3 regions of the Nonomuraea sp. NPDC049637 genome follow, and region 2 is predicted to be linked to each of the others. Evidence: predicted binding sites of a transcription regulator. Region 2 holds the regulator's gene; each other region holds the start of a gene.
The links. The regulator HrcA, encoded in region 2, represses chaperone genes, less so after heat shock. The targets are predictions, from matches to a motif close to TTGGCACTCTCNNNNNGAGAGTGCCAA.
Positions count from the first base shown of each region.

Region 1: the regulator HrcA is predicted to act here: its motif matches at 1,766-1,792, upstream of groL (chaperonin GroEL).
Region 3: the regulator HrcA is predicted to act here: its motif matches at 2,159-2,185, upstream of AB0J71_RS00745 (DNA starvation/stationary phase protection protein).

Region 1 is NZ_JBFAOM010000021.1:32,576-35,845, reverse strand. Features, by position in the region: gene groL (chaperonin GroEL) at 27-1,655, opposite strand; gene AB0J71_RS27175 (cold-shock protein) at 1,999-2,199, opposite strand; gene AB0J71_RS27170 (MoaD/ThiS family protein) at 2,443-2,718, opposite strand; gene thrC (threonine synthase) at 2,744-3,270, opposite strand, start outside.
Region 2 is NZ_JBFAOM010000042.1:69,910-73,179, forward strand. Features, by position in the region: gene AB0J71_RS38960 (DUF456 domain-containing protein) at 1-714, opposite strand, end outside; gene hrcA (heat-inducible transcriptional repressor HrcA) at 871-1,884, shown strand; gene dnaJ (molecular chaperone DnaJ) at 1,896-3,038, shown strand; gene AB0J71_RS38975 (16S rRNA (uracil(1498)-N(3))-methyltransferase) at 3,048-3,270, shown strand, end outside.
Region 3 is NZ_JBFAOM010000001.1:162,846-166,115, forward strand. Features, by position in the region: gene AB0J71_RS00735 (TetR/AcrR family transcriptional regulator) at 1-289, shown strand, start outside; gene AB0J71_RS00740 (alkaline phosphatase PhoX) at 338-1,360, opposite strand; gene AB0J71_RS00745 (DNA starvation/stationary phase protection protein) at 1,611-2,078, opposite strand; gene AB0J71_RS00750 (helix-turn-helix domain-containing protein) at 2,195-2,860, shown strand; gene AB0J71_RS00755 (VIT domain-containing protein) at 2,857-3,270, shown strand, end outside.

The sequences.
Region 1 (3,270 bases), on a different contig from region 2:
CTGATGCGTCAGCGACCAGGCGAGGCCTAGAAGTCCATGTCGCCGCCGCCGGGCATGCCGGCCGGAGCAGCAGGGGTCTTCTCGGGCTTCTCGGCGATGACGGCCTCGGTGGTGAGGAAGAGCGCCGCGATGGAGGCGGCGTTCTGCAGCGCGGAGCGCGTCACCTTGGCCGGGTCGATGATCCCGGAGTCGAACATGTTGACGTACTCGCCGGAAGCGGCGTTGAGGCCCTCGCCCGGGGTCAGGTTGCGCACCTTCTCCACGACGACGCCGCCCTCGAGGCCCGCGTTGACCGCGATCTGCTTGAGGGGCTCCTCAAGCGCCTTCTTCACGATCGCCGCGCCGGTGGCCTCGTCGCCGTTGAGCTCGAGCTTGTCGAACGCCTTGGCGCCGGCCTGCAGCAGCGCCACGCCACCGCCGGGGACGATGCCCTCCTCGACGGCCGCCTTGGCGTTGCGCACGGCGTCCTCGATGCGGTGCTTGCGCTCCTTGAGCTCGACCTCGGTCGCCGCGCCGGCCTTGATGACCGCCACGCCACCGGCCAGCTTGGCCAGGCGCTCCTGCAGCTTCTCGCGGTCGTAGTCGGAGTCGGTGCGCTCGATCTCGGCGCGGATCTCGTTGACCCGGCCGGAGATCGCCTCGGCGTCACCGGCGCCGTCGACGATGGTGGTCTCGTCCTTGGTCACCACGACCTTGCGGGCGCGGCCGAGCAGGTCGAGGGTGGCGGTCTCGAGCTTGAGGCCGACCTCCTCGGCGATGACCTGACCGCCGGTCAGGATCGCGATGTCGCCCAGCATGGCCTTGCGGCGGTCGCCGAAGCCCGGGGCCTTGACGGCCACGGAGCGGAACAGGCCGCGGATCTTGTTGACCACCAGGGTCGCCAGGGCCTCGCCCTCGACGTCCTCGGCGATGATCAGCAGCGGCTTGCCGGACTGAACGACCTTGTCGAGCAGCGGCAGCAGGTCCTTGTTGGCCGAGACCTTGCTGTTGACGATCAGGATGTACGGGTCTTCGAGAACGGCCTCCATGCGGTCGGAGTCGGTCACGAAGTACATCGACGTCATGCCCTTGTCGAAGCGCATGCCCTCGGTGAGCTCGAGCTCCAGGCCGAAGGTGTTGCTCTCCTCGACGGTGATGACGCCTTCCTTGCCGACCTTGTCCATCGCCTCGGCGATGAGCGAGCCGATCTCGGGGTCGGCGGCGGAGATGGAGGCGGTGGAGGCGATCTGCTCCTTGGTCTCCACGTCCTTGGCCAGCTTGGAGAGCTCCTCGCTGACCCGCTCGACGGCGGCCTCGATGCCCTTCTTCAGGGCCATCGGGTTGGCGCCGGCGGCCACGTTGCGCAGACCTTCGCGCACCAGAGCCTGGGCGAGCACGGTGGCCGTGGTGGTGCCGTCGCCGGCGACGTCGTCAGTCTTCTTGGCGACTTCCTTGACCAGCTCGGCGCCGATCTTCTCCCACGGGTCCTCGAGCTCGATCTCCTTGGCGATGGAGACGCCGTCGTTGGTGATCGTGGGAGCGCCCCACTTCTTCTCCAGCACGACGTTGCGCCCCTTGGGGCCCAAGGTCACCTTGACGGCGTCGGCGAGCTGGTTCATACCGCGCTCGAGACCGCGCCGGGCGTCCTCGTCAAACGCGATCATCTTGGCTGCCATAAGGCTAGACCTCCCAGATGCAGGGTGGCGTGTCCTGGACCGAGCCGACGCCCGCGACGGCATAGGCCTGCATCTCCGTTCGGCAGACCCCATCGTCTCGATCCGAGTTGTTGGCACTCTGCCACACAGAGTGCCAACGAACTGTTTAGCACTCTACCCTGCCGAGTGCAAGCCACGGGCACCCCACCCCAGCTCATCGGGCAGGTCATCGGGTGCGCCGGTTCGTACGGCGAGCCGCCCCTGAGGCGCGGCCCGCCGTGCGAAGCCGACGGAGGAAACAGTGACGAGCCCGTACGGACTGCGCTGCCGCACGTCCCGCCTGGTGCATACCAGCGAGGGTGAATCAGACCGTGCGGACGGACTCCGCCTGCGGCCCCTTCTGGCCCTGCGTGATCTCGAACTCGACGCGCTGTCCTTGTTCGAGAGAGCGGTACCCGTCCATCATGATCGCTGAGTAATGGACGAATACATCCTTACCACCGTCTACCGCGATGAAGCCGTAGCCCTTGTCCGCGTTGAACCACTTGACGGTGCCCTGCGCCACTTCCGACTCCTCTTACTGGGCTCGCAGATCTCGCCCATTCCTTCGCGAGACCCGTAATCGCCTGACTTTTGGGAAAATCAGCCAGACGATCGCCCTCGACCATACCTGTGGCACGGGGTTTGGCAACAGAGTCAACCGACAAAACGCTAATTTCATCGAAGGCTGAGTCGTTCGAGGTTGAATTTGGTTCTAAAACAAGAAGGCGCCCACAAGGGGCGCCTTCAAGAGTCGGTGGTCCGGCGGTCAGCCGCCCGCGACGGCGGGGATGATGGAGATCTGAGCGCCTTCAGGCGCGGGAGTGTCCAGCCCCTCGGCGAAACGGACATCCTCTTCACCAACGTATACGTTGACAAAACGACGAATCTTGCCCGATTCATCCAGAATTCTCGCGCCGATCCCCGGGTAGTCGGAGTCGAGCTTGGCGAGAACGTCACGAAGAGTCGCCCCTTCGCCACTCACCTCGGCGTTACCCCCGGTGTAAGTGCGCAGAATGGTGGGAATCCGCACAGAAACGCTCATGGTTTTTGTTGCCTTTCCTGGATTGTCAGACAGTCGCGCGGAACGCGTCGAGAGAGGGCCGGATCACGGCGGTGGGCCGCGCGTCGTCGCTGATCGCGTCGAGCGTCTTGAGGCCGTCGCCGGTGTTCAGGACCACGGTCTCGGCCTCGGGGTCGAGCCTGCCCGTCTCGACGAGCTTCTTCAGCACGCCCACCGTGACGCCGCCGGCGGTCTCGGCGAAGATGCCCTCGGTGGAGGCCAGGAGCTTGATGGCGGCGACGATCTCGGGGTCGGTGACGTCCTCGACGCCCCCGCCCGTGCGCCGGGCGATGTCCAGCACGTACGGCCCGTCGGCGGGGTTGCCGATGGCCAGCGACTTGGCGATCGTGTCCGGCTTGACCGGCTGGACGACGTCGTGCCCCGCCTTGTACGCCGTCGAGACCGGCGAGCACCCGGCCGCCTGGGCCCCGAACACCTTGTAGGGGGTGTCCTCGACCAGCCCGAGCGCGATCAGCTCCTTGAACCCCTTGTCGATCTTCGTGAGCTGGGAGCCGGAGGCGATGGGGATGACGA
Region 2 (3,270 bases):
CGCCGCGGAGAGCACGTCCCGGCCCACGCCGAAGCGGGCCGACGACTCCTCCTGCGTGGCGCAGGTCAGCTGGTAGTCGCCCTTGGCGGGGGCGTTGACGGCGAGGATCTCCTGCCAGGTCGTGCCGCCGGCGCTGAGCGTCTGGGTGCCGGAGACCTTGACCAGCCTGGCCTGGGCCGGGCCGCCGGAGATCTCGCACTGGTAGTTGACCCGCGTGTCGGTGGCGATGTAGACGGCCGGGCGCTTGGCGGGGTCGATCGCGACCTTCACGCTTTCGCCCGACGCGAACGTGGTCGTCGGGGCCATGTCCGTGACGCTGCTCAGCACGCCGCCGGCGAACACGACCACGCCCACGACGCCCAGCACCACGGCGACCGCCCACACGATGGCGATCCACCACAGGCGCGGCTTGATCGCTTTGCCGTCGATCCTGGCCGGGAACTGCGGCTGCTGGCCGTACTGGTTGTGGGGGCCGTACTGGTTCGGCTGGGCGTACTGGTCGGACTGGGCGTACGGGTTCTGCTGGCCGTACTGGTTCTGCTGACCGTACTGGGGCGGGGGGCCGTACGGGGCGGACGGCTGTTGCTGCTGGTAGGGCGGCTGGCCGTGCTGCTGCGGCTGGTACGGCGGCTGGGCGTGCTGGTTCTGCTGACCGTAGTAGGGACCCTGCCCCTGGGGCGGTCCGTACTGCGGGGGCTGGGAATTGTCGGTCATGCGGCAAGTGTGAGGCCTGTCGCTTGTAAGTCGCTAGCAACAGGATGGGACCTGGTGTTATCGCACCTTGTGGGCGAGAGCCGTACACTTGGCACTCGGGAACACGGAGTGCTAGACCTGTCGTTTCCCTGTTAGGCAGAGGCAGGAGGTGAGCACGTGCTCGACGAACGGAAGCTTGCGGTGCTCCGCGCCATTGTCGAAGACTACGTGTCCACCAACGAACCGGTGGGCTCCAAGGCGCTGGCAGAGCGTCACAACCTCAAGGTCTCCCCGGCAACGGTCAGGAACGACATGGCCGCTCTGGAGGAGGAGGGCTACATCACCCAGCCGCACACCAGCGCGGGCCGCGTGCCGACGGACAAGGGCTACCGCCTGTTCGTCGACCGGCTCTCGCAGGTCAAGCCCCTGTCGGGGGCCGAGCGGCGGGCGATCGAGACCTTCCTCGCCGGCGCGGTCGACCTCGACGACGTGGTCTTCCGCACCGTGCGGCTGCTCGCGCAGCTCACCCGGCAGGTCGCGGTCGTGCAGTATCCGACGCTGACCCGTTCCACGGTCAGGCACGTCGAGCTGGTCCCGCTCAACGACCGGCGGGTCATGCTCGTGCTGATCACCAACACCGGGCGCGTCGAGCAGCGCGTGATCGAGCTGCCCGAGGTGGTGGAGGACGACCGCATCGCCCATCTGCGCGCGGTGCTCAACTCCTGCCTCGACGGCTGCGGGCTGAGTAACGTCCCCGAACTGGTCGCCGACCTGCCCGAGCGGCTGCCCGCCGAGGACCGGCCCGCCGTGGCCACGATCCTGTCGGTGCTGCTCGAAACCCTCGTCGAACGCCATGACGAGAAGATCGTGTTCGCCGGCGCGGCCAATCTCGCGGGCGCCGACTTCGCCACCGGCCTGCGCGACGTGCTGGAGGCGCTGGAGGAGCAGGTCGTGCTCATGCGGTTGCTCGGCGAGACATCCACAGACACCCCGTCCGCGCTCACCGTGCGCATCGGCTCGGAAAACCCCTACCTTCGCGGCACGTCCATCGTCGCAACCGGATACGGTTCTGGCGACAACCAACTGGCCCGGCTCGGCGTGCTGGGTCCCACGAGGATGGACTACCCCGTGACGATGGGCGCCGTACGCGCGGTGGCACGCTACGTCAGCCAGATCCTGGCTGCATCTTAAGAGGTCGATAAGTGGCAAACAGCGACTACTACGCCACCCTCGGGGTGCGCCGTGACGCCAGTCAGGACGAGATCAAGAAGGCCTACCGCCGCCTCGCCCGCGAGCTGCACCCCGACGTGAACCCCGATCCTGAGACCCAGGAGCGGTTCAAGGAGATCACGCAGGCCTACGAGGTGCTGTCCGACCCGAACAAGCGCCAGATGTACGACCTGGGCGGCGATCCCTTCGGCGGCGGCGCGGGTGCGGGAGCGGGCGCCGGCGGCTTCGGCGCGGGTTTCCCCTTCAGCGACATCATGGACGCCTTCTTCGGCACCGCGGGCGGCACCCGCGGGCCGCGCTCGCGCGCCAGGAGGGGCCGCAACGCCACCATCCGGGTCGAGCTCGACCTGCGCGAGACGGCGTTCGGCACCACCCGCGAGCTGGTCGTGGACACCGCCGTGCTGTGCGAGGTGTGCCACGGCGCCGGCGCGGCCCCCGGCACCCACCCCGACACCTGCGACATGTGCAACGGGCGCGGCGAGATCTCCCAGGTCACCCGCTCGTTCCTGGGCCAGGTCATGACCTCGCGGCCGTGCCCCCAGTGCGGCGGCTTCGGCAGCATCATCCGCCACCCCTGCCAGGAGTGCTCAGGCGACGGCCGGGTTCGCACCCGCCGTACGATCAAGGTTCGCATCCCCGCGGGCGTCGAGGACGGCACCCACATCCAGCTCGCCGGCGAGGGCGAGGTCGGCCCCGGCGGCGGCCCGCCCGGAGACCTCTTCCTGGAGATCGTCGAGCGCGCGCACGAGATCTTCGAGCGGCGCGGCGACGACCTCCACTGCACGGTCCAGATCCCGATGACGGCCGCCGCGCTCGGCACGATCCTCGCCGTCGAGACGCTCGACGGCTCCGAGGAGATCGACGTGCGCCCCGGCACCCAGTCCGGCCAGGTCATCACCATGTACGGGCGCGGCGTGCAGCGGCTCAACGAGTCCGGCAGGGGCGACCTGCTCATCCACGTCAACGTCGAGACCCCGATGCGGCTCGACCAGACGCAGGAGGACCTGCTGCGCGAGCTGTCCAGGCTGCGCGGCGAGGAGCGGCCGCCGGGCAAGTTCGCCCCCGGCCAGCAGGGTTTCTTCTCCCGCCTGCGTGACGCCTTCAACGGCAGGTGACGATCACCCGTGACCGTCCCCGTGTTCCTCGCCGAGGACCTCGTCGGCGCCGAGCTCACGCTCGACGGCCCTGAGGGGCGGCACGCGGCCTCCGTGCGGCGCCTGCGCGCCGGCGAGCGGGTCGACCTGACCAACGGCGCGGGCGACGTCGCCGAGTGCGTGGTGCGCGAGGTGTTCAAGGACGCGCTCGCGCTCGACGTGCTCGCCCGCTACACCGTCGAGCCGCCCGCGC
Region 3 (3,270 bases), on a different contig from region 2:
GGCGTTCAAGGCCGACTCACCGGCGTACTGGTCGCTGCTGTACGGGTCGGCCACCGGCGACCGGCTCGCGGCGGCCTCCCAGCGCATGCACGCCTCGCTGGCGGAGCGGATCGCGGCGCTGCTGCGACGGCGTTCGCCCGAGCTGCCGCAGGAGCGGGCGCTGCTCAACGCGACGATGGCGCTGGCCATGGTGAAGGCGGTGCTGCCCATGCTGGGGCCGGCGACGCCCGAGCGCGGCGCGGAGCTCGTGGCCGAGCTCAAGCTCATGCTGGTCCGTTACCTGACCTGAGCCCGCGATCAGGGACGGAAGGGGCCGCTACCTGACCTGAGCCCGCGATCAGGGGCGGAAGGGGCCGCTGACCTCGAAGGTGTGGCCCTCGGTGCGGCCGCGCCTGGCCGAGAAGTAGAGCCGGTCGCCCCTCGGCGAGAAGGCCAGCCCCGTGAGCTCGGCCCCCTCGTGCCCGGTGAGCCGCAGGAACGGCGTGACGGCCCGGTCGGGCGCGATGACGTCGATCTCCGTGGTCTCCCTGGCCACGTAGAGGTCGCCCGAGGGGGCGGCGGTGATCGCGCGCACGCCCTCGCACAGCCGGTCGAGGGTGGAGGTCTGCGCGTCGTAGGCCCACAGGCCGGTGTCGCCCTTGGTGGTGAAGTAGCAGACGCCGCCCGCGTAGTGGCAGCCGTCGCCGCCGTCGAAGTGGCGGGCGTCCTCGACCTGGTGGCGGGCCGCGGTGAGCAGCGCGGCCGGGGACGGCACCGGCCGCCAGCCGCCCGACGCGCACAACACCTCCAGCGTGCCCTCCGTCAGGTCGCCCCAGTCGCCGGGGCGGAAGCGGTAGAAGCAGCCGTCGTGCTCGTCCTCGGTCATGTAGACGACGCGCCGCTCGGGGTCGCAGGCGGCGGCCTCGTGCCGGAAGCGGCCCATGGCCAGGCGGGGGCGGGCCGCGCGGGCGCCGTAGGGGTCGCACTCGAAGACGCGGCCGCGGTCGCCGAGCTCGCACGACAGCCAGGTGTGCCACGGCGTGGCGCCGCCCGCGCAGTTGAGGTCGGTGCCGGACAGGATGCGGTAGGCGTCGGCGACCGAGCCGTCGGCGTGGAAGCGCAGCGCGGAGGCGCCGCCGAGCAGGGGCAGCTCGGAGTTGGAGACGTAGATCCAGCCGGCGCCGTCGGGGAAACAGGCGCCGCCGTCGGGCGCGGCGTGCCAGGTGAGCCCGGCCACCTTGTCGCCCGACCGGGCCACCACCCGGCCGGTGAAGCCCGGCGGCAGCGCGAGCCCGTCGGCGGACGCCGGCGTGAGCGGCCCGTACGGGCTGATGCCGCCCTGCAAGAGCGGGCCCGTGCGGAGGAGAGTCTTGTGGGACATCGTGGGGCCTCCCTCTAGGTGCCACGCTAGTCGACCGCACCGACATGAATGGCAAGGACTCGTGACATCAAACTCTGCGCAAACCCCGCGCTCCGCCGTGGCGTGAGATCGCCGCGGGCCCCTGGACGATGCGGGACAGTCCGTACCCACTGGGCGGAAGATCGCCCACCCGGGGGGCGGACACGCGAAAGCCCGGGCACTGTGGTCGCGCCCGGGCTCTTCGGGTGGTGCGGCCGGCGGCCGCGCGCGGTCAGCGCTGGGCCTGGAACATCCAGTGCTGCTTGTCGATGTCCTGCGTCACGGCGATGAGCAGGTCCTGGCTGACGGGGTCGGCCTCGTCGGTGGCGCGGATGCGGTCGTACATGCGCTTGCTGATGCCGTCGAGGATGTCGGTGATCGTCGCCACCACCTTGCCGTCCTCCAGCCAGCCGCGCTCGGGCTGCTGGAGCTGGGTCGACCTGGCGACGGTCGCCGAACGCCCGTCGGGGTTCACGCCGAGGGCTACCGCGCGCTCGGCGATGGTGTCCATGTGGGTACGGGCCAGGTCGGTCAGCTCGTCGAGCTGGAGGTGAATCGGGCGGAAATGGGCGCCGACGAGGTTCCAGTGCGCCTGCTTGGCGATCAGCGACAGATCGATCAGATCGACCAGGGCGCCCTGCAGGGCTTCGGCGACGGCGTTCTTGGCTTCGCCCGAGAGCGGACCGGTGATCGTAGCCATGTCGTATTTCCTCCCCTTCAGTGGTGCTTTCGCCTATTTAGAACGTCATCCGGAGCTGGATTCTTCCGATCTTTCCCTTGTTGACAGTGTAATAGTGACAGTGTCACTGTGGAGGTATGAGCGACACCTGGACCATCGGCGAGCTGGCCGAGCACGCGGCGCGGGCGCTGCGCGCCGAGGCGCAGCCGGTCAACGGCCGGGTCCGCGACGTGCCCGGGGAACGCCTGATCAGGTGGTACACCACCATCGGCCTCGTGGACCCGCCCCTGACCCGGCGCGGCAGGATCGCCCGCTACGGCCGGCGGCACCTGCTGCAACTGGTGGCGGTCAAGCGCATGCAGGCGGCGGGGCGCTCGATCGCCGAGATCCAGACGGCGCTGGCCGGCGCGACGAACGCCACGCTGGCGGCGGCCGCCGGTCTCGCCGACGTGCCGTCCGCGGCCGAGGGGCGGGCGGTCCCCGGTTCCCCGCCGGACGGCCCGCGCTTCGCGGGGCCCGCGTCCGTCATCGCCACGACGGCGAACGGGACGCCCGGCGGCGAGGCAGGCCGTGAGAGGTTCTGGGCCGAACGGCCGGTCCGCCCCGCCCAGGCCGGGAGCGAACGCCCCGCCGACGCGGAAGCGGCGCATGCCGGGGGCGGCCCGGTCGCCGGGGTCGTGCTCGCGGACGGGGTGCGGGTGGTGTGGGACGGGGGGCGGCCTCCGTCCGAGGACGACGTTCAGGCGGTGCTGGCGGCGGCTGGGCCGCTGCTCGCGGTGCTCGTAGAGAGGAGACTGCTGTGAAGATCACTTCGCTGGAGCCCGCACGGTGCCTGCCGGTGCCGGACGCCGGGTTCGGCGCGCTGCTGACCGAACGCGGCAACCTGCCGCTGGACAGCGTGGACGTCCGCGCCGACATCGCCGGGCTCGTCGCCGGGGTCGAGGTCGAGCAGGGGTTCCGCAACCCGTTCGACGTCACGCTGGAGGCGACCTACGTCTTCCCGCTGCCCGACCGGGCGGCGGTGACGGGGTTCCGGATGGAGGCCGACGACCGGGTCGTGGAGGGCGTGCTGAAGGAGCGCGGCCAGGCCAGGGCCGACTACGACCAGGCGCTGCGCGAGGGCAGGCGGGCGGCCATCGCCGAGGAGGACCGGCCCGACGTCTTCACCATCCGGGTGGGCAACATCCTGCCCGGCGAACGCGTCTCGGTCCGG